DNA from 3 places in the Streptosporangium album genome. Region 3 is predicted to be linked to each of the others. Evidence: riboswitches for the same ligand, from Rfam matches in the RefSeq annotation. Region 3 holds a riboswitch; each other region holds the start of a gene.
What was found. A riboswitch is a leader RNA that binds a small molecule or an ion and turns the genes downstream of it on or off. The one in region 3 is predicted to bind cyclic di-AMP.
Positions count from the first base shown of each region.

Region 1: it holds a riboswitch for cyclic di-AMP, as region 3 does, so the genes downstream of both, FHR32_RS46575 (hypothetical protein) here and FHR32_RS39225 (CHAP domain-containing protein) in region 3, are expected to answer to the same signal.
Region 2: it holds a riboswitch for cyclic di-AMP, as region 3 does, so the genes downstream of both, FHR32_RS27425 (C40 family peptidase) here and FHR32_RS39225 (CHAP domain-containing protein) in region 3, are expected to answer to the same signal.

Region 1 is NZ_JACHJU010000001.1:1,086,719-1,092,479, forward strand. Features, by position in the region: gene FHR32_RS05120 (DUF4032 domain-containing protein) at 1-677, shown strand, start outside; gene FHR32_RS05125 (roadblock/LC7 domain-containing protein) at 831-1,208, shown strand; gene FHR32_RS05130 (DUF4388 domain-containing protein) at 1,212-2,066, shown strand; gene FHR32_RS05135 (roadblock/LC7 domain-containing protein) at 2,119-2,505, shown strand; gene FHR32_RS05140 (hypothetical protein) at 2,519-2,890, shown strand; gene FHR32_RS46575 (hypothetical protein) at 3,116-3,796, opposite strand; cyclic di-AMP (ydaO/yuaA leader) riboswitch at 4,018-4,167, opposite strand; gene FHR32_RS05150 (alpha/beta fold hydrolase) at 4,644-5,195, shown strand; gene FHR32_RS05155 (DUF4253 domain-containing protein) at 5,196-5,761, opposite strand, start outside.
Region 2 is NZ_JACHJU010000002.1:785,954-791,714, reverse strand. Features, by position in the region: gene FHR32_RS27440 (glycosyltransferase family 4 protein) at 1-125, opposite strand, end outside; gene FHR32_RS27435 (M48 family metallopeptidase) at 122-1,399, opposite strand; gene FHR32_RS27430 (hypothetical protein) at 1,396-2,181, opposite strand; gene FHR32_RS27425 (C40 family peptidase) at 2,259-2,792, opposite strand; cyclic di-AMP (ydaO/yuaA leader) riboswitch at 2,899-3,057, opposite strand; gene FHR32_RS46155 (hypothetical protein) at 3,710-3,838, shown strand; gene FHR32_RS27420 (hypothetical protein) at 3,835-4,161, shown strand; gene FHR32_RS47370 (M48 family metalloprotease) at 4,119-4,271, shown strand; gene FHR32_RS27410 (M48 family metalloprotease) at 4,325-4,615, shown strand; gene FHR32_RS27405 (C40 family peptidase) at 4,686-5,642, opposite strand.
Region 3 is NZ_JACHJU010000006.1:90,963-96,723, reverse strand. Features, by position in the region: gene FHR32_RS39240 (hypothetical protein) at 1-973, opposite strand, end outside; gene FHR32_RS39235 (oxidoreductase) at 1,125-1,997, shown strand; gene FHR32_RS39230 (TetR/AcrR family transcriptional regulator) at 2,013-2,591, shown strand; cyclic di-AMP (ydaO/yuaA leader) riboswitch at 2,962-3,098, shown strand; gene FHR32_RS39225 (CHAP domain-containing protein) at 3,118-3,822, shown strand; gene FHR32_RS39220 (ABC transporter substrate-binding protein) at 4,274-5,626, shown strand; gene FHR32_RS39215 (carbohydrate ABC transporter permease) at 5,709-5,761, shown strand, end outside.

The sequences.
Region 1 (5,761 bases), on a different contig from region 3:
TGATCAGTGAGGGCCAGCGGCTGTACGACATCGACGTCGCGCACACCAACATCTTCGGCGAGATGCTCGACCTGGAGGCCGGCGGCCTGCTCCACCCCTCCACCGATCCCGAGGAGGTCGCCGACTCGGTCTGCTCGCGCTATCACGCGCTCTGGGACGAGCTCACCTCCGACGAGATCATCGAGGAGGTCGACTGGCACATGATCGACCAGCGGATCCGCCGGCTGAACTCCCTCGGCTTCGACGTCGCCGAGATGATGGTCCGCCGCAAGGCGGGGACGGGGCGGCTGATCGTCCGCCCGAAGGTCGTGGACGCGGGTCACCATCAGCGCAGGCTGCTCCGGCTCACCGGCCTGGACGTGGAGGAGAACCAGGCCAGGCGGCTGCTCAACGACCTCGACTCCTTCAGGGTGTCGTACGGCCTGCGGTACGAGGACGAGGCGATCGTGGCCCACCGGTGGCTGGCGGAGGTCTTCCATCCGACGGTGGAGGCCGTGCCCCAGGAGCTGCGGCTCAAGCTGGAACCGGCCCAGGTCTTCCACGAGGTGCTCGACCACCGCTGGTTCATGTCCGAGGCGGCCGGAAACGATGTCGGCCTTCCTGTCGCCGTGGAGTCTTATGTGAAGAACATTCTTGTTTTCAAGCCGGACGAGCAGGCACTTATCACCGAAGACTGATGGGCGATTTCCCCTCCGGGATATACATCCTTATACGCGGTTATTAAATCATTCACCTCCGCGCACATCAGTTTCAAATGGGACACATGGTTCCCTCGAGATATCCCTACGCTGGCCGGGCGACGTCGTGAAGTCGTTGGCGAGGGAGCCCCCGTGCTTGGAATCGAAGACTGCCTCACCGAGGTCATGGCCATCCCCGGAGCGCTGGACGCGATCCTGATCGACCAGACCAGCGGGACGGCCGTAGGGGTCGGCGGCAGCCGTCGGACCGGCGTGGAGCAGTCGGCCGCCGGGTTGAGCGAGACCCTGCGAGCAACCCTGGACGGACTCGCCACAACCTCCCCCAGCGGAACGGTCCGGATCAGCGACATGATCATAACCACGGATAGCGGACATCATTTATTAAGGCCACTGGAAACGGTTTTCGACGGCCCACTGGTGATTTACGTCCGGCTCGATTTGGAGCGCTCGAATCTGGCCCTGGCCCGCCACCGTCTTCAGGCGCTGTCCAGCCGCCTGATAACGACGTGAGCCATGCCGACCGTGGAGAGCGTACTCAGCGGGCTGGCCGACGACCGCGCCACCGGTGCGCTCCGGCTGGGCAAGGCCGGGATGCTCTATCTCACCGGTGGCCGGGTGACCTACGCCGAGAGTCCGGCCGCCCCCCGGCTGGAGGATCTCCTGACCTCCGGCCGCAGAATCTCCGCCCATGCCGTACGGCAGGCCAGGCAGGCCGCCACCGAGGACCGGTGGGGCGGTGAACTCCTGGTCGCCCAGGGCGTCCTCACCCGGGGCGAGCTGGAGTTCTGCGTACTGAACTCGGTGCTCGACGCCGTGTACTTCCTGTTCGAGGCGACCGGTCACCGGCCCAGGTTCCGGCGGGGAGACCGGCACTGGCTCGGGCCTCAGTGGTATTTCGACGTGACCGGACTGCTCCGGGAGTGCAAGCGAAGGAGGGCGCAGTTGAACCAGGCCTGGCCGTCCGACGAGCTGGACGCGCTCCCGGTCGTCCCGGTGGGCCGCGTCACCGCCCAGCGGGTGGTGCTGACCTCGCTCCAGTGGGAGGTGCTGGTCGGCGCCGACTCCGCGGCGACCCCGGGGGACCTGGCGCGCAAGCTCGGCCGCCCGGCCTACTCGGTGCTGCTCGCCGTACGGCAGCTCGCCGCGGCAGGGCTGCTGCACACTCCCCAGGCCGGATCCGGCACCGTACCCGGCGCGCTGCCCAAGCGCGTGAAGAACGGCGCCGGAGGCCCCGGGGAACCGCCGGACACCGCGACGGGCGCCACCGGACCGTCCGCGCCGCTTTCGCCGCTTCCGCACGCGACAGGGGATCCCGCCGACGTCAACCTGCTCATCCGGCTCAGAGACGCATTGGAGGCATTGACGTGAGCCTGGTCCGATGCCGATGAGGCTCCGGACGCTGAAGCTGCTCGGAAGGAGGATGCCAGTGGAACTGCGTGACGAGATACAGCGGGAGATGGCGCTGCTGCGTGAGCGCATACCCGATGTGAACGGGAGCATCGCCTGCAGCGTCGACGGCCTGACGATAGCCAGCGATCTGAAAGAGGACGTCGAGCAGACCGGCGCGCTCTCCTCGGCGGTCCTGGCCCTCAGCCGCCGGCTGATGAGCATGGCCGGCAAGGGCACCTTCGAGGAGACCTTGATCTCCGGAACCAACGGTTACGCGGCCTTCTACGCCGCCGGCCCAAAGATCGTCCTCACAGTGCTGGCCCGCCCGGGCACCAACCTCGGGCTCCTGCGACTGGAGGGTCGCAAGACGGCGGTGACTCTGGCCGCCATCACATCCCGCATATCGATATCTCAGTGAATCGGAGACGCAAATGGGCAACATGGACATCTCGCTCAAAGAGATGATGGGGATCGACGGCGCCCTCGGCGCGGTGGTCGTGGACTACAACAGCGGCATGGCTCTGGGTGCCCTCGGTGGCTCCAAGGACCTCGACCTCCAGATCGCCGCGGCCGGCAACACCGAGGTCGTCAAGGCCAAGATGCGGACGATGGAGTCACTTGGCCTCAAGGACGGCATCGAGGACATCCTCATCACGCTCAGCGGTCAGTACCACGTGATCCGCCCGGTCAACGGCCGGGGCGGCAAGGGACTCTTTCTCTACGTGGCGCTCGACCGCGCCCGGGCCAACCTGGCGCTCGCACGGCACATCATGCGCGGCATCGAGGAGCGGCTCGAGGTCTGATCCTCCGGTACGGCCCGCACCCCGGGAGGCGCGGGCCGTACCGGAGCTCACCACCCGGCGGCGGTGAGCTCGTCGATCGCGTCGGCGAACTCGGGCCAGAGCGGGCGGGGCAGATCGTGGCCCCTCCGCGGGGTCCGCTCCTGCCTCTGATCCGGCATACGAGCCGGCGGATGCTCACCGGAAACCGCCCGGAGAGGCACCAGGAGGGCTCGGCCCTCCCGCCGATTACTTGTTGACCACCGTGGGCGGGGTGGCCGGGTTGTTGTCGACACGGCCCCACGCGCCGGCGGAGAACGGCACGGGCTGGTTCTTCTTACCCGGGCCGGTGCCCCACTTGGTGATCACGTAGTCGACCTTGATGTGGCCCGCGCCGCCGTTGCCGTCCACACCGAGCGTGTCGGGGTTGAACGTGCCGCCGGTCAGATCGGCGAAGGTCTTGGCGTCAAGGTCGATCATGACACCGCTGCTGGAGGGCACTCCGGGACCGCGGTCGCCGACGAAGAACTTGACCTTCTTGCCCTGGTAGACGACATAGCCCTCGGTCATCAGCGGCCAGCTCGGGCTGGCGATCATGCCCTTCTGCATCGGCTTGCCGCTCGCGGGCAGGCCGGTGTCGCCGGCGCGGCCTGAGGAGTCGTCCCAGAAGTACGAGGCCTTGGTCGAGCCGTTCAGCAGGACGACCTCGGAGCCGGACTCGGAGCCGGGCTTCGCGGAGGTGGTCTTGACCATGGCCGGGGCCGCCAGGGAGGCACCCTTGACCGCGATGGGGAGCACGGAGGTGGTGTCGGCCGTGGCGGGAAGCGCGGAGGGGAGCACCGAGACGACGCTCGCGGAGGTGAGAACGCTCGCGCCGAGGAGAGCGGCGACGACATATCGGTTCTTGCGTATGCCAAGGGAGAAGCGCATGGGAGGAAGACTCCTTCGCGAGGGAACGGGGAGACGCGGGTGCCACACAGGAGAGGCACGGGCGGATACGCGCTCACAGAGAGAGAGGAAGTGCCGGCGGTCCCGGGCACTACGCGAGGCGCGTCGGGGGGCGCCGCGTTCGAACGCGGCAATGAAGTCTTAGGAGGCCGGTACGGATGAGGCAGATACCAGCGGGAAGGGAGCGCAACGTCCCATGAGTGATGTCCTCTCCATCTCGTCTACCGGGTTAGCTGACGGATTCGGGCGGTGGAGTTGCCCTACCGCCGCATGATCGCGGCGGATTCACCCCATGAAGTGGGTCCCCGGTTCCCATGGCCCTGACGGCTTCCGGGATTCGACGCCGGCCGGCCGCTCCTTCCGCTGAAGGGCAGGTCGCCAACCGAACACAAATAGGACACTAGCGCCCATTCGAGGACAAAGCAAAACAAAACCCATGATAGACCCAGAAGATCTACCTTTATCGGCCAAGAAAGCCCTATTAGCCACCGCTTGACCTTCCGGACGGTGCGTCGAACCGGCCGGAACCACCGGGAAAACCGTTCGGCAGTTTCCGTTGATCATGCCTATGAGCTGGGCATTCTTCCCGATGACAGCCAAAGGAGGGATGATTCGACGAATATTCGCACGATCAATGCGAGGGGCACGGCGACCGGTACGCCGATCCTTCTGTCAACGCTTCTTTTTACCTCCACACAGGCCCATCGAGCAGGGAAATGGCACATCAACCGGTCGGAGCACACCCTCTGGAAGATCCAGAAGCGTCAGGACCGCCGCGGGTAAAGCCTCGGTCATGACCGGCGACCCCCAGCCGCTGTAGCGTGTACGGGTGCTGATCGCCTTCGGCTGCGCGGTGCTGTTCGCGGCCCTCTACGCGCTGGCGATGTACAGCACGGCCGGGCCGGCGGCACTCGGAGCGGTCGCCGTGACGCTGGCCGTCGCCCTCGTAGCCGTCTTGCACGGCCAGACACTCCGGGACGCGGCCGACCTCGAAGCCATCCGGCGCGTCCTGCGAGCCGACAAGCTCATCCTCGTCGGCCGTTCCTGGGGCGGCTCACTCACCGCGCGCTACCTGGCCGCCCACCCCCGGCACGTGGCCAAGGCGGTCTTCGTCTCTCCGGGAGCGCTCCGGGAAGGCGCCTACCCCGCCCACGCGCTGGTGCCCGACGACGAGGCCGACCCCCGCCCCGCGCTCCGCTCGGCCAAGGTCCCGGCGCTGATCCTGCGGGGCGAGTGCGACTACCTGAAGCCGGAGGTGGCCGAGGACTACCGGCGTACCCTGCCGGGCTCCACGCTCGTCGCTGTCGCAGGCGCGGGCCACTCCATCACCACCGAGCAGCCCGAGTATCTCCCGCTGCTCCGAGACTTCCTGCTCAGCTGATCAGTCCCACCAGAACGACCAGGCGTTCCTGCCTCTGATCTGCTCCGCGTAGTCGACCAGCGTCCCCGCGCTGTAGATGACGCTGTCGGGGCAGAACGTCCAGTGCTCGGCGGCGACGTGCAGGGCGTGTTCCGGGGTGACCGGGGGCGCGGCGACGCTCAGGTCAAGGGTGTTGAAGCCCATGCCGACCACTCGCACGCCGAACCTGTCCTCCCAGCTCCGCACCACGGCCGCGAGCGGGACCATCCACTCGTTGTGGTTCAGCGCGCCCTGCCACCCCATGACGGCCAGCGCGTCGGCCCCCCGCTCCGCCGCGACCAGCCCGAGCGGGGTCCTGCGCTCGGCGACCATCCCGGCGTACCAGTCGGCGACCACGCCGGGATCGGCGGCGAGCTCGCCGGACGGGGCCGGGCCGGGACACCGCGGTCCGAACGGGTCAAGCAGCTCCAGCTGGTCGACATGGGCCTTCTCGGTCCAGTCCGACCACACCTCGGCCATGAAAGCGGCGGGGTGGTAGTTGTCGATCTCGGCAACCGCGTCCGGGGCGATCTGGCCCGCCGACCACG
Region 2 (5,761 bases), on a different contig from region 3:
GTCCACCGCGGGGCGTAGACGACCACCGAGCCCGGCGGGCGGCAGGCGGCGAGACCGTGCACGAACGACTGGATGCCGCCGGCCCGGGGCGGGAAGTCGTTGGTGACGATCAGCGCCCGGCTCACGGCTCCCGGATGCCGTTCAGCCGAGCCCACGAACGCGCCATGGCGATGCGCTCGGGCGCCGTGGGATGCGAGCCGTAGAGGACGTATTCGAGGGCGTCCGGCGTCAGGTCCGAGATGTTGGTCACCGACAGCCGCTTCTGCATGGAGACGAACACGGCCGGGGCCCTGGTCAGGTCCAGCGCGTGCACGTCGGCGCGGGCCTCGATCTGCCTGCTCACCAGGTTCTGCGCGGGGCCGGACAAGAACGTGACCAGGCTGAGCAGTCCCATGAGCAGTCCCACCGCCTTCGGATCGGCCGCCGAGTCGGAGCCGGTGCGCCGCCGTAGCGGCCTCCAGGACGTCAGCAGGTAGAGCAGGCACGCCCCGCAGGCCGCGCCCAGGCCGCCGACGAGCGTGCCGTACAGCACGTCACCGGCCTTGGCGTGGCCCAGCTCGTGCGCGACCACCAGCTCGACCTCGTCCCTGGGCGCCCGGAGCAGCGTGTCGTAGACCACGATCCTGCGGGTCGCGCCGAACCCGGAGACGTAGGCGTTGAGCGCGGTGGTCCGCCGGGAGGCGTCGGCCACCAGGACATCCTCGACGGGCACCCCGTCGCGGGCGGCCATGGTGAGCAGGTCGTCGCGGAGCTGCCCGGCGGGCATCGGCGTGAAGTCGTTGAAGATCGGTTCGACCACCACCGGGTAGGCGAAGGAGACGACCACGGTCAGCGTGAACGCGCCGATCGCCGCGGGGATCCACCAGCGCCGGTAGCGGCGTGCCAGCGCGACCACCGCGAGCACCATGATCGCGGTCAGCGCGGTCCCGATGCCGATGTTCTTGATCCGGTCGGCGGTCCAGGACAGCCAGTCCTGGGTGGACAGGCCGAACGCGCGCAGCTGGGTCTCCGACCACATTCCCAGGGGCCAGCGCAGGACCGCCACCGCCACCGAGATGACGAGGACGCCCAGCAACGCCCTCAGCCACCACGGGCCCCTCAGCCGGCCGACGAGCCACGCGCCCAGCGGGGTGCCCACCAGGATCCCGGCCACCACCAGGGTCAGGCCGAGCGAGAGGTAGGCGGGCGCGCTGACCGCGGCGTCGAAGGTGTCGGCGCGGGCGACCTGGCCGGGGGTGAAGTCACGGGCCGGGTCCGGGACGAGAGGCGGGGCTGTGGCGGGCAGGACCCGCCAGGGCGTGGTGAACGCCACGACCGCCAGCGTGACCACGCCGAGGGCGGCCAGCGCCCACCCCGCCGCCCGGATATCCGGGCGCGCCTCCGTCATGGTTCGCGTCATTCCAGTTCCCTCCGGAGGTGATCACGCCACGCGGCGGTGAGCTCCGCCTGCGACAGGCCCAGCGCGCTGCCGACATCGCTACCGTAGAGCCTCACCAGTGCCTTCTCACCGAAGCGCTCCGCGATGTAGCGGCAGGCGAGCCACGCCTCCTCGTAGGCCTGTGCCAGCCTCGGGGCGCCGGGGGCGAAGTCGGCGGCCACGGGCAGCCGGGTGGGCAGCAGGCCCGCGCGCACCTCCTGGGCGAGTTCGGCGGCGGCCTCGCGGACCCCGATCCCGGAGTCGCGGTATCCCACGTAGTCGGCGAACCCCTCCGACAGCCACATCGGCACCCGGCCGCCCCGGGTCGCCCCGGTGGCCAGGTGCGTGAGCTCGTGAGCGATCACCACGTCCCGCCCCGTCTCGTTGAGCCTCGCGTAGCCCGACGGCAGGACGATCACCCGGTCGGAGGTGGCCATCGCGGCCAGGCCACGGGTGCTTCCGGCGCCCGCGAGCGCCGCCGCCTCCGCGTCGGTGGCGGGGAAGAGGATCACGGCCCGGACCGGTCCCCAGATCCGCCCGACGGCCCGGCGGGCGCGGTCGGCTCTGGAGGCCAGGTCGCGCAGGCGCGCGGGCGGGACATGGTGGCCGATCACGACGGAGTCCTCACCGCGGACCACGGTGGCGGCGCCGGGCCACGGGCCGCGCGTCTCCCCCGAAGGCGGCTCCGCCCCGGTGACCAGGCCTGCGCTCATCAGCGCCAGCATCCCGGTGAGCACGGCGCGGCGCCCTCTCGGGACGGACATATGAGCCGATGCTACTTGACGGACATGGAGCGGCCCCGTCCGTCCCCGGGAGGACGGACGGGGCCGGATTCCCTCGGTCAGCCGCCGGGGCGGACCGCTCCGGCGAAGGAGGACTTGTAGTACCCCTTCAGGCTCACGGACCGGACCGTCTTGCCGCTGCTCGGCGAGTGCACCATCTTGCCCTTGCCGACGTACATGCCCACGTGGCCCTTGCCGTAGAAGAACATCAGGTCACCGGGGCGCAGACGGCTCCACGAGACCTTCTTCCTGACGGCGCGGTACTGGCTGGTCGTGATCCTGGGGAGGGTCACACCGGCCTTGCGCCACGCGTACTGGACGAGCCCGGAGCAGTCGAACGCGCCGGGACCGGAGGCTCCCCACCGGTACGGATCGCCGATCTGCTTCCTGGCCGCCGAGACCGCCTTACCGGCCTTCACCTTCTGCAGTGCGGCTCTGCTCAACGTGGTCTTCTTGGCCTTCGCCTTCTTGGCGCTGCTCCGCGCCGCGGCGGCGGGGGCCTGAACCGTCCTCTCAACCTGAGAGTCGGTGCTTCTGACCTGGAGAGTGGGCCCGGTGTCGGCCGTCGCCTGTGCCGTCGTGGATCCCAGCACGACCGCTCCCGAGGAAGCGGTCAGAGTGAGTACGGCACCGCCCAGGGAAAGGCGGGCAAGGCGCGACAGACGGGGGTTACGCAGGGTGGTAGACAGGATTTCTCCTTGGGACTTCCACTGATGCCTACCGGGTTAGCTGACGGATTCGGGCAGGGAAGTCGCCCTACGGCATGACATATGCCGATTCACCCCTGGCCCTCCTCTGAGGGCCCATGGGTCCCCGGTTCCGCGCCTCCTGGCTGCACGGATTCGGCAGGCCGCCGCGACGGGGATCAACCCCTCGGGGGAGCGACGGCCGGTTGGATTTCTAACGGAACGCCTGCTCCGGGGAGCAGGCGCGCAATGCGGTGACATGGCGTGTCACCGCGACGCCAGAAGCTACCTCGAACACCATATTTCGGCAAAGCAATGCCATGAATACGGAGATCGATAAAGCTCTTCCCCACCTCGTGATCATTGCGTGATATGCGGTTCCCTCATCCGGATATGACCCTCGTCACATTCCACGGATCATGATCCAAAAAACGCCACTCCTGTAACATTTGTCACATCAGGTTTGATCTCTTTCTCTCCGGCCCGCGGAACGGCCGTCCTATACGTCTAGATCGCCGCGAAGTCGCCGCCGAACCTCCGGCACCGGCCAGGGGGCAGGGAAGCGACGGGCCGGCGAGCGTTGCGGCCTTCATCGCTTCCCGGAAGATCGAGCATGACGGACGGGAATGGTCACACCAAGGTGGTCCAGTACGACCAGAACCGGATGCCGATCAGGGTGATGACGCCAAGGGACCAGATGGTGAGGGCGACCGCGTGGTAGCCGATGACCGCCCCGATCGCGCGGCGCACACCGGCGGGGACGGGCAGGTGGCGCCGGGCGAGGTTGTGCAGGGTGACGTACCAGAAGATTCGTCGCCGAGACCATGCGTGCCGCCCTCGACGAAGCCGGCGATCTCGAAGCGGCGGTGAACCGTTTCGTCGGCACGGTGTCGCCCGAGGTGGCCGCGGCCCTTCGGGACGCGCTCGAGGGGCGAGACGGAGTTGCTCCGTGATCCTCTGGTTGATCTCCGCGGGGATCTCGCTGACGCCCGTCGTGCTCGGCGGACGGGTGGCCGAACACTTGGCCGCCGCACCGTGGACTCATCGGTGTCCCCGTGCCGCGCTCGTCCTCTGGCAGGCCATCGGCCTGTCCGGCGGGCTGGGAGCGGTCGGAGTGGGCCTGGTGGCCGCAGCCGCGCCGCTGGCCGTGCTCTTCCCGCACGGCATGCACACGCTGGTCTGGCAGATCACTCCTTCCTCCACGACGCCTACGTCCTGCCGAGTGAAGAGCCCGTGGCGTACTGCGTCCCAGGACGACATGCCCGCATCGTGCTGAGCCAGGGGACGCTGGACCTACTGAGCCCGCGAGAACTGCAGGCCGTGATCAGGCACGAGCGCACGCACGAGGCCGCCATGACCTCATCCTGCTGCCGTTCATCGCGCTGAGCCAGGCGTTTCCCTGGCTGAGCGCAGCTCGGACGGCCCGCGAGGTCGTCCCGGTGTTGCTGGAGATGCCGGCAGACGACCAGGCCCGCCGCGCCCACGGCGAGCTGTCGCTGGCTCGCGCCCTGGTGCGGATGGGCCACCCCCGCGGCCGGCCCGGCGGAGGCGGGACGCCGGCCCTGGCGGACAAGGCGGTCGTCCACCGGGTGGAACGCCTTCTCGACCAGCGGGACAAGCGGTCGGACTGGGCACCTGCCGCCGCCTATTCGACAGCCGGCATCCTGCTCAGCGGGCCCCTTGCCGTACTGGTGGCGCCCCTGCTCTGCATCACCGTCTGGCGCGTCTGACGGGGAACCGCGGGGGTCTGCAGAGGAGCCTCGGCCTCCCGGAACAGGAGGCCCTCCACAGACGCGCAGGTCAGGGGCGGACGGCTCCGACCACGCGACGGCCGTAGGAGGACAGCGGGACGACCTTGACGACGTCTCCGGTCTGGGGGGCGTGGACGATCTTCCCACCACCCGCGTACATGCTCACGTGCCCCAGCCCCTCGCTGAAGATGAGGTCCCCCGCCTGGAGCTCGCTCAGCGACACCTTACGGCTCGCGCCCCAGCTCCACTGCTCCCAGGTCGTGCGGGGGAGGCTGACGCCGCCGTTGCGCCAGGAGGCCTGGATGAGGCCCGAGCAGTCCCAGCCGCCCGGGCCCGTGCCGCCGTACCGGTACGGCTTGCCGACCTGGGCGAAGGCGAAGCTCAGGGCCGCCCTGGCGTTGCCCGAGGCCGGACCGTTGTACTTGAGCCCGGTGCTGTTGGGGTTTCCCGGCTGGAAGGCGTTGAGCTTGTTCAGCAGGGCGGTCTGGGACTTCACCATCTTGTCGGCCTTGGCCTTCGCCTCGGCCAGCTCGTCGCGCGTCGCGTCGGCCTCGGTCAGGGCGGCCTTGGCCTTGTCGCGATTGACGCGCAGCACCTTGTTCGCCTCGTCGAAGGCGTCCAGGGTCAGGGCGCGGGAGGTGGACATCTGGTCGACGGCGGCCAGGCCGTTGAGCAGCATGGTGGGATCGGGCTGGTTGATCATGCCCTCCCAGCCGCTCACGCTGCCGAGCTGGTAGGAGTTGACGGCCATGGTGACGAGCCCCTTGCGCAGGCCGGCGACCTTGGCGTTCTGACGGTTGAGGTCGCCGTTCAGCGTCTCGTACTTCTTGCGGGCTCGCTTCAGCTTCTCGCCGGCCTGGTTGTACTTCTCGACGACCTTGTCGGCCTGCTCGTTGAGCTTCTCCAGCTTCTTCTTGGCCTCGGCCACGGTCGGCTTCGGCTCCGCGAAGGCGCCGCCGATCGGCAACAGCAGGAGCGCGAGAGCCAACCCTGCGGCAATCGGCATCCGCCCGAATCCAACCGGCATACCCGCCACGGCCACAGCATCGCCTCCCAGTGCAAAGACCTGGGCGGAATAGTACAGAACAAGTAAGGGTTAGCTCACCTTTTTGGCCGTTTTACTCC
Region 3 (5,761 bases):
CCTGGGCGGTCCACCACGTGTCGGGGACGTCCACCGTCTCCACGGCGACGCCACGGGCCGAGAGCAGGACCCGGAGGGAGGTGACCGCGGTGGAGGGCAGGCTCAGCACCCGCTGTTCGGCGGCCAGTCCTCGCAGGGTCATCTCGGCCGGGATCCCGCCGTCGTAGACGGTGATACCGGGCTGTCGCCCGATCTGGGCGAGATCGTGAGGGTCCTCCCGGCGGTGCGGGAAGTAGGCCACCGGCTCGGAGGAGCCGAGCCCGGCCAGCCAGGTGAGGTAGGGGTCGCGGTGGATCAGGCCGTTGCGGACCAGCGAGGTGCCCAGCACGACGGTGCGCTCCTCGGGACGGGGCCTGCGCAGGGGCTGTGACCGCAGCCAGGCGAAGTCGTGGGTGATCAGCTCCGCTCCCCTGTCCCGTACGGCCCGCGCCAGCTCGTCGGGGACGGGCAGGGCGGTGAAGACCGACAGCCTGCCGGATCGGGCGGCGGCGCGCAGCCGCAGGCCGGCGGCCGTTCCGAGGGCGGCCCGCAGGGGGCCGGCGGTGGCACGGGCCCGTAGCAGCGGGGTCCAGATCCGGCCGGTGAGCAGTTCCAGGAGCCTGATGGTGGCCAGGCCGTCGTCGACGATCACGATCCGGCCGGGCAGGGCGGTGAGCCAGCCCGCCTGGACCTTTCCGGAGAAGGCGTCGCCGGCCGCCCAGGCCGCGCCCCGCCGGGGCCTGGGCATCTCGGGTTCGGGCGGTGCCATCTCCAGCCCCGGAGGAAGGTCCAGCCGGGAGATCTCCCGGCCGGTGACGGCGAGCGGGCGCAGCCCCGCACGGGGCACCACCCGGGCGTGGGCGCCGAGCAGCCCGGCGTGGCAGGCCTCCACGGCGCAGAGCATCTGCAGCGGTGACTCCACCCAGGCGACGGCCGAACTCTGCTCCCGCGCGTGGTCTCGACCGTCCTCCACGCCGGGCGATGACCCGTTCACGACCGCCTCACCGTAACCGGGACGGCTTACGCGCCCGGGAACTACGGGTGAACACGCGCGTACACCCGCTTGCGCGTCCGGTGCGGGACGGCCTACCGTAGTGTACGGAACGGTTTCGTACATCTAATCTCACGTCTCAGAGGAGCACGTCATGTGGACTCCGAACGACATCCCCGACCTGACCGGTTCCACCGCGGTGGTCACCGGCGCCGGCGGCGGCATCGGGATTCCCACCGCCCTGCAGCTGGCCGGGCACGGCGCCCGGGTCGTGATGGCCGTACGGGACCTCGTCAAGGGAGAGGCCGCCCGGGACGCGATCCGGTCGGAGGTCCCGGGCGCGCGGATCGAGCTGCGACGGCTCGACCTGGCCGACCTGAGCTCGGTGCGGGCGTTCGCCGCCGCCGTCGACGGGCCCGTCGACATATTGATCAACAATGCGGGAGTCGGCATGATCCCCCGGCGGACCACCGCCGACGGCTTCGAGATGCAGTTCGGCACCAACCACCTGGGGCACTTCGCCCTGACCGGGCTACTGCTGCCGCAACTCCTGGCCAGGCCGGGCGCCCGGGTCGTCACGGTCTCCAGTGACGCCCACAGCCTGGGAAAGATCGACTTCGACGACCTGGGCCTCGACCGTGGCTACGGGCGGTTCTCGGCCTACGGCAGATCGAAGCTCGCCAACCTGCTGTTCACGCTGGAACTGCAGCGCCGGGCGGAGGGACGGCTGCTCAGTGTGGCCACCCATCCCGGCGCCACCGCCACCGGCATCATGAAGCTGGGCGTGCTCACCGGACCGCTCAACGCCCTCATCCGGCTGGTGCTCAAGCCTCCGCACAAGGGCGCGGCCCCCTCCCTCTACGCCGCCACCTCTCCCCGCGTGACCGGAGGTCAGTTCATCGGTCCCGGCCTGAAGGCACTGACCCCCTCCCCCAGGGCGCTGGACGAGAGCGTGGCCCGGCGGCTGTGGGAGAGGTCGGAGGAGTTCACAGGCGTACGATTCGAGGCGATCACACAGCACTCGTAGCCCACCGGAGGCACCTTGCGTCTCGACCCCAGGCGAGAGCGGGCGATTCTCGACGCGACCATGGAGCTGCTCTCCGAGGTCGGGTTCGACCGCATGTCCGTCGACCAGATCGCCAAGCGCGCCAGCGCGAGCAAGGCCACGATCTACCGCCGCTGGCCGGGCAAGGAGGCCCTGGTGGTGGACCTGGTCTGCAACCATCTGGAGATCGACGTCACACCGCCGCCCGACACCGGGACGATGCGCGGTGACCTCGTGGCGGCGGTGGGCGGATTCTGCCGGACCATGGAGCAGAAGCACGGTCTGGTCTTCGGACTGCTCCCGGCCATGCTCACCACCCCCGAACTGGCGGCCGCCCTGCGCGAGAACGTGCCGCGCCCCGACATCACCGGCACCACCCCGCTGCTCGCCCGCGCCCGCGAGCGGGGCGAGCTGCGGGGGAAGGCGGATCCCGGCGAGATCAGGACGGTCACCGAGGCCCTGGTCTGGCACCGGCTGCTCATCAGCGGCAGGCCACTGGACGAGGCTTTCGTCGAGGACACGGTCGACAGGGTGCTGCTGCCGCTGATCCATGCCTGGGCCGAGGTCAAACCATGAGCGCGACGGGCGTTTTCGCAGGTGAAGAGGCCCTTATCTAAAAGATCTACGTTGATGGCGAAACTGCCGGGGGAGAGATTACGACAGGGCGGCCCCGCCGTGGCGCCGCCGCCCGGGAACGCCTTCCCCATAGGCGTTTCCAGCTCCGAGCGGGCGCCTGGCCCGGAGTCGTCGATCCTGACGGGACCCCAAAGCTTCCCCCTCGATTTCGGCGTATTCCCAAGTCAGGGCAATGTGCCCTACTTGTAATTGTTCGTCCCTTTCACGTAGTTTCGAGTCATTCCTGGTGAATGCCTCGGTCAACCAAGACCTACGCGGCCACCATCACATTGCCCGTCCGTGCTTCATCGGAGCGGATGACTCCGCCCCATGAGCACGGCCGCCGAATCCGCGGATCTCGCGGAACCGGGGAACCACTTTTCTTGGGGTGAATCGACGCCTTCGCGCCGTAGGGCACTTCCCAGCCCGAACCCGTCAGCTAACCCGGTAGGCGGCATGAGAAGCGAAGCAAGGAGTTCTCCCCCTCATGGCCACGAACCGCGTTACTCCCAGGTCACGTAACCTGGCCCACATTCTTCTCGGCGCGTCCATCCTCGTCGGTGGCGGCACCCTCGCGGCTCCCGCGGCCCTCGCGGAGACCGCCGGGCACAGCCCGCTCAGTGCTCCCTCGACGGAGGTCGTCAAGACCGCCAACGTCGCCAAGACCCCTCTCGAGCTCCAGGCCGAGCGCCTGCCCAAGGTCACCGCCTCGCAGGTCCTGGACATCGCCGCCCGCCAGATCGGCATCTCGGAGAACGCCCAGGGCGGCGGGACGAAGTTCCAGTCCTGGTACATGTCCTCCCCGCGAGCCAGGGAGACCCTCGCCCGCGACGGCGGCAACGTGGCCGACTACGCCAACGCCCCCTGGTGCGCGATGTTCGTCTCCTGGGTCGGCGATCAGGCCGGCATCCGGCCCACCATGGGCTGGGACGCCTACACCGTCGCCTACGCTCAGTGGTTCAAGGACAACGGCCACTGGGGTGACGTCGCCAAGCCCGGCGCCGTCGTGTTCTACGACTGGCAGGGCGGCAAGGACATCAGCGGGATCGACCACGTCGGCTTCGTGAAGAAGGACAACGGCGACGGCACGATCAGCACGATCGAGGGCAACACCGGCAACGGCAAGGTCGAGGCGCGCGTCCGGCCCAAGTCCCAGGTCGTCGGCTACGGCTACCCGGTCTACAGCGGCTGACCCACCGGCACCGCACACCACGGCCACCCGTCTCCGGACGGGCCGGCCCACCGGCACCGAAAGGGGCCCGGCTCATCTGAGCCGGGCCCCTTTCCGGCGTCCGGCCCGCCGCCTTCCGGGGGCCCGCCGCCCGCAGCCCCCGGATGCCCGCTTTCCCCGACGACGGCTCTGCCGTACGGAATGTCACGGTACGTCACTATGTGATGGGAGCGCTCCCAGGCGCCTCTCTGAGAGGTTTGCGAGGTATCAAGTCATTAATCCCCCACGAACAGGCCAGATGTAACGGTTGAGTTTCGGCATATTGACGCCTTGGTTGCCTATCGTCCACTCTTCGTGGGAGCGCTCCCAAAAAACGTTGAGGAACCTAACCCATCGCGCATCGTGTTTGTCGGGGACCGATGCGCGATGTCACCTCCCATCAATTCGGGCGACCACCTGAGAGGGGTCCGTAATGTTGAACACCAAGCGGCATGGCAAGCTCGCCGCGGTCGCGGTGATGGCGGCCACCGCCCTGGCGATCACTTCCTGCGGTTCGAACGAGCCCGCCAAGTCCGCGGCCGGCGGCGGCGCCTCCGCGCCCGCCGCCGAGCCGGTGACCATCACCGTGCACACCTTCGGCGGCGGCGCGAACTTCGGCTACAAGAAGGCCGTGGAGACGTGGAACGCGGCGCACCCGAACATCCAGGTCAAATACCAGAACCTGACCGACCGGTTCGAGGACGTCTACCTGCCCCAGCTCCTGCAGAAGCTGCAGGCCGGCAGCGGCACCGGGGACATCGTCGGCATCGACGAGGGCGCGATGGGCCTCATGAAGGCCCGCCCGCAGTTCTTCACGGACCTCGCCCAGTACGGGCTGGACAGCCGCAAGACCGACTTCCCCGCCGCGAAATGGGACAACGGCATCAACAAGGACGGCAAGCTCTTCGCCCTCGGCACCGACATCGGCGGCATGGGCATGTGCTACCGCAAGGACCTGCTCGAGAAGGCCGGCCTGCCGGGCGAACGCGACGAGGTCAGCAAACTCTGGCCGGACTGGGCCTCCTTCATGGAGATCGGCAAGAAGTTCCAGGCCGCCAACCCCGGCAAGGGCGCCCCGAAGTTCCTCGACGGACCCAACACCCTCTACAACGTGGTCCTGTCGCAGGAGGCGCCGAAGAACGGCAACATCGCCTACTTCGACACCGGCAACCAGCTCGTCATCGACAAGAACCCGGCCATCAAGACCTCGTTCGACACGGTGAAGTCCTACAGCGAGGCGGGCCTGACCGCCAAGCTCGCCTCCTTCACCCCGGAGTGGAACGCGGCGATCAAGAAGGGCGGCTTCGCCGTCATGGGCTGCCCGGCCTGGATGCTCGGCGTCATCTCCGGCAACGCCGGTGACGAGGGCAAGGGCAAGTGGGATGTGGCGGGGGTCCCCGGCGGCGCCGGCAACTGGGGCGGCTCCTACCTGGCGGTCCCCGCACAGAGCAAGCACCCGAAGGAGGCCGCCGAGGTCCTGAACTACCTCACCGGCAAGGAGGGCCACGTCGCGGCCTTCCAGGAGGCCGGCGCCTTCCCGAGCTCCCTGTCCGGACAGCAGGACCCGGCGGTGGCCGACATGAAGAACGGGTTCTTCAGCGACGCGCCCACCGGCAAGATCTTCAGCGACTCGGTCAAGGACCTGCTGCCCGTCTTCCTGGGTGAGAAGCACGCCCAGGTGAAGACCGCGGCGGAGAAGGTCCTCGAGGGCATGGACAAGGGCTCCATCCCCTACGGGGAGGCCTGGACCAGGTTCATCGAGGCCGGCACCAAGGCAGCGGGCTGATCCCCATCCCGTCCCGCACGGGCCCGGCGGCGGCTGTCCCCCCGCCGGGCCCGTCGACTGCCCTCCGCTGAAAGGCTGACCGATGACCCTGAACGTCGACACCCCCGCTCCGGCGCGGAGGCCCGGCCCTCGCCG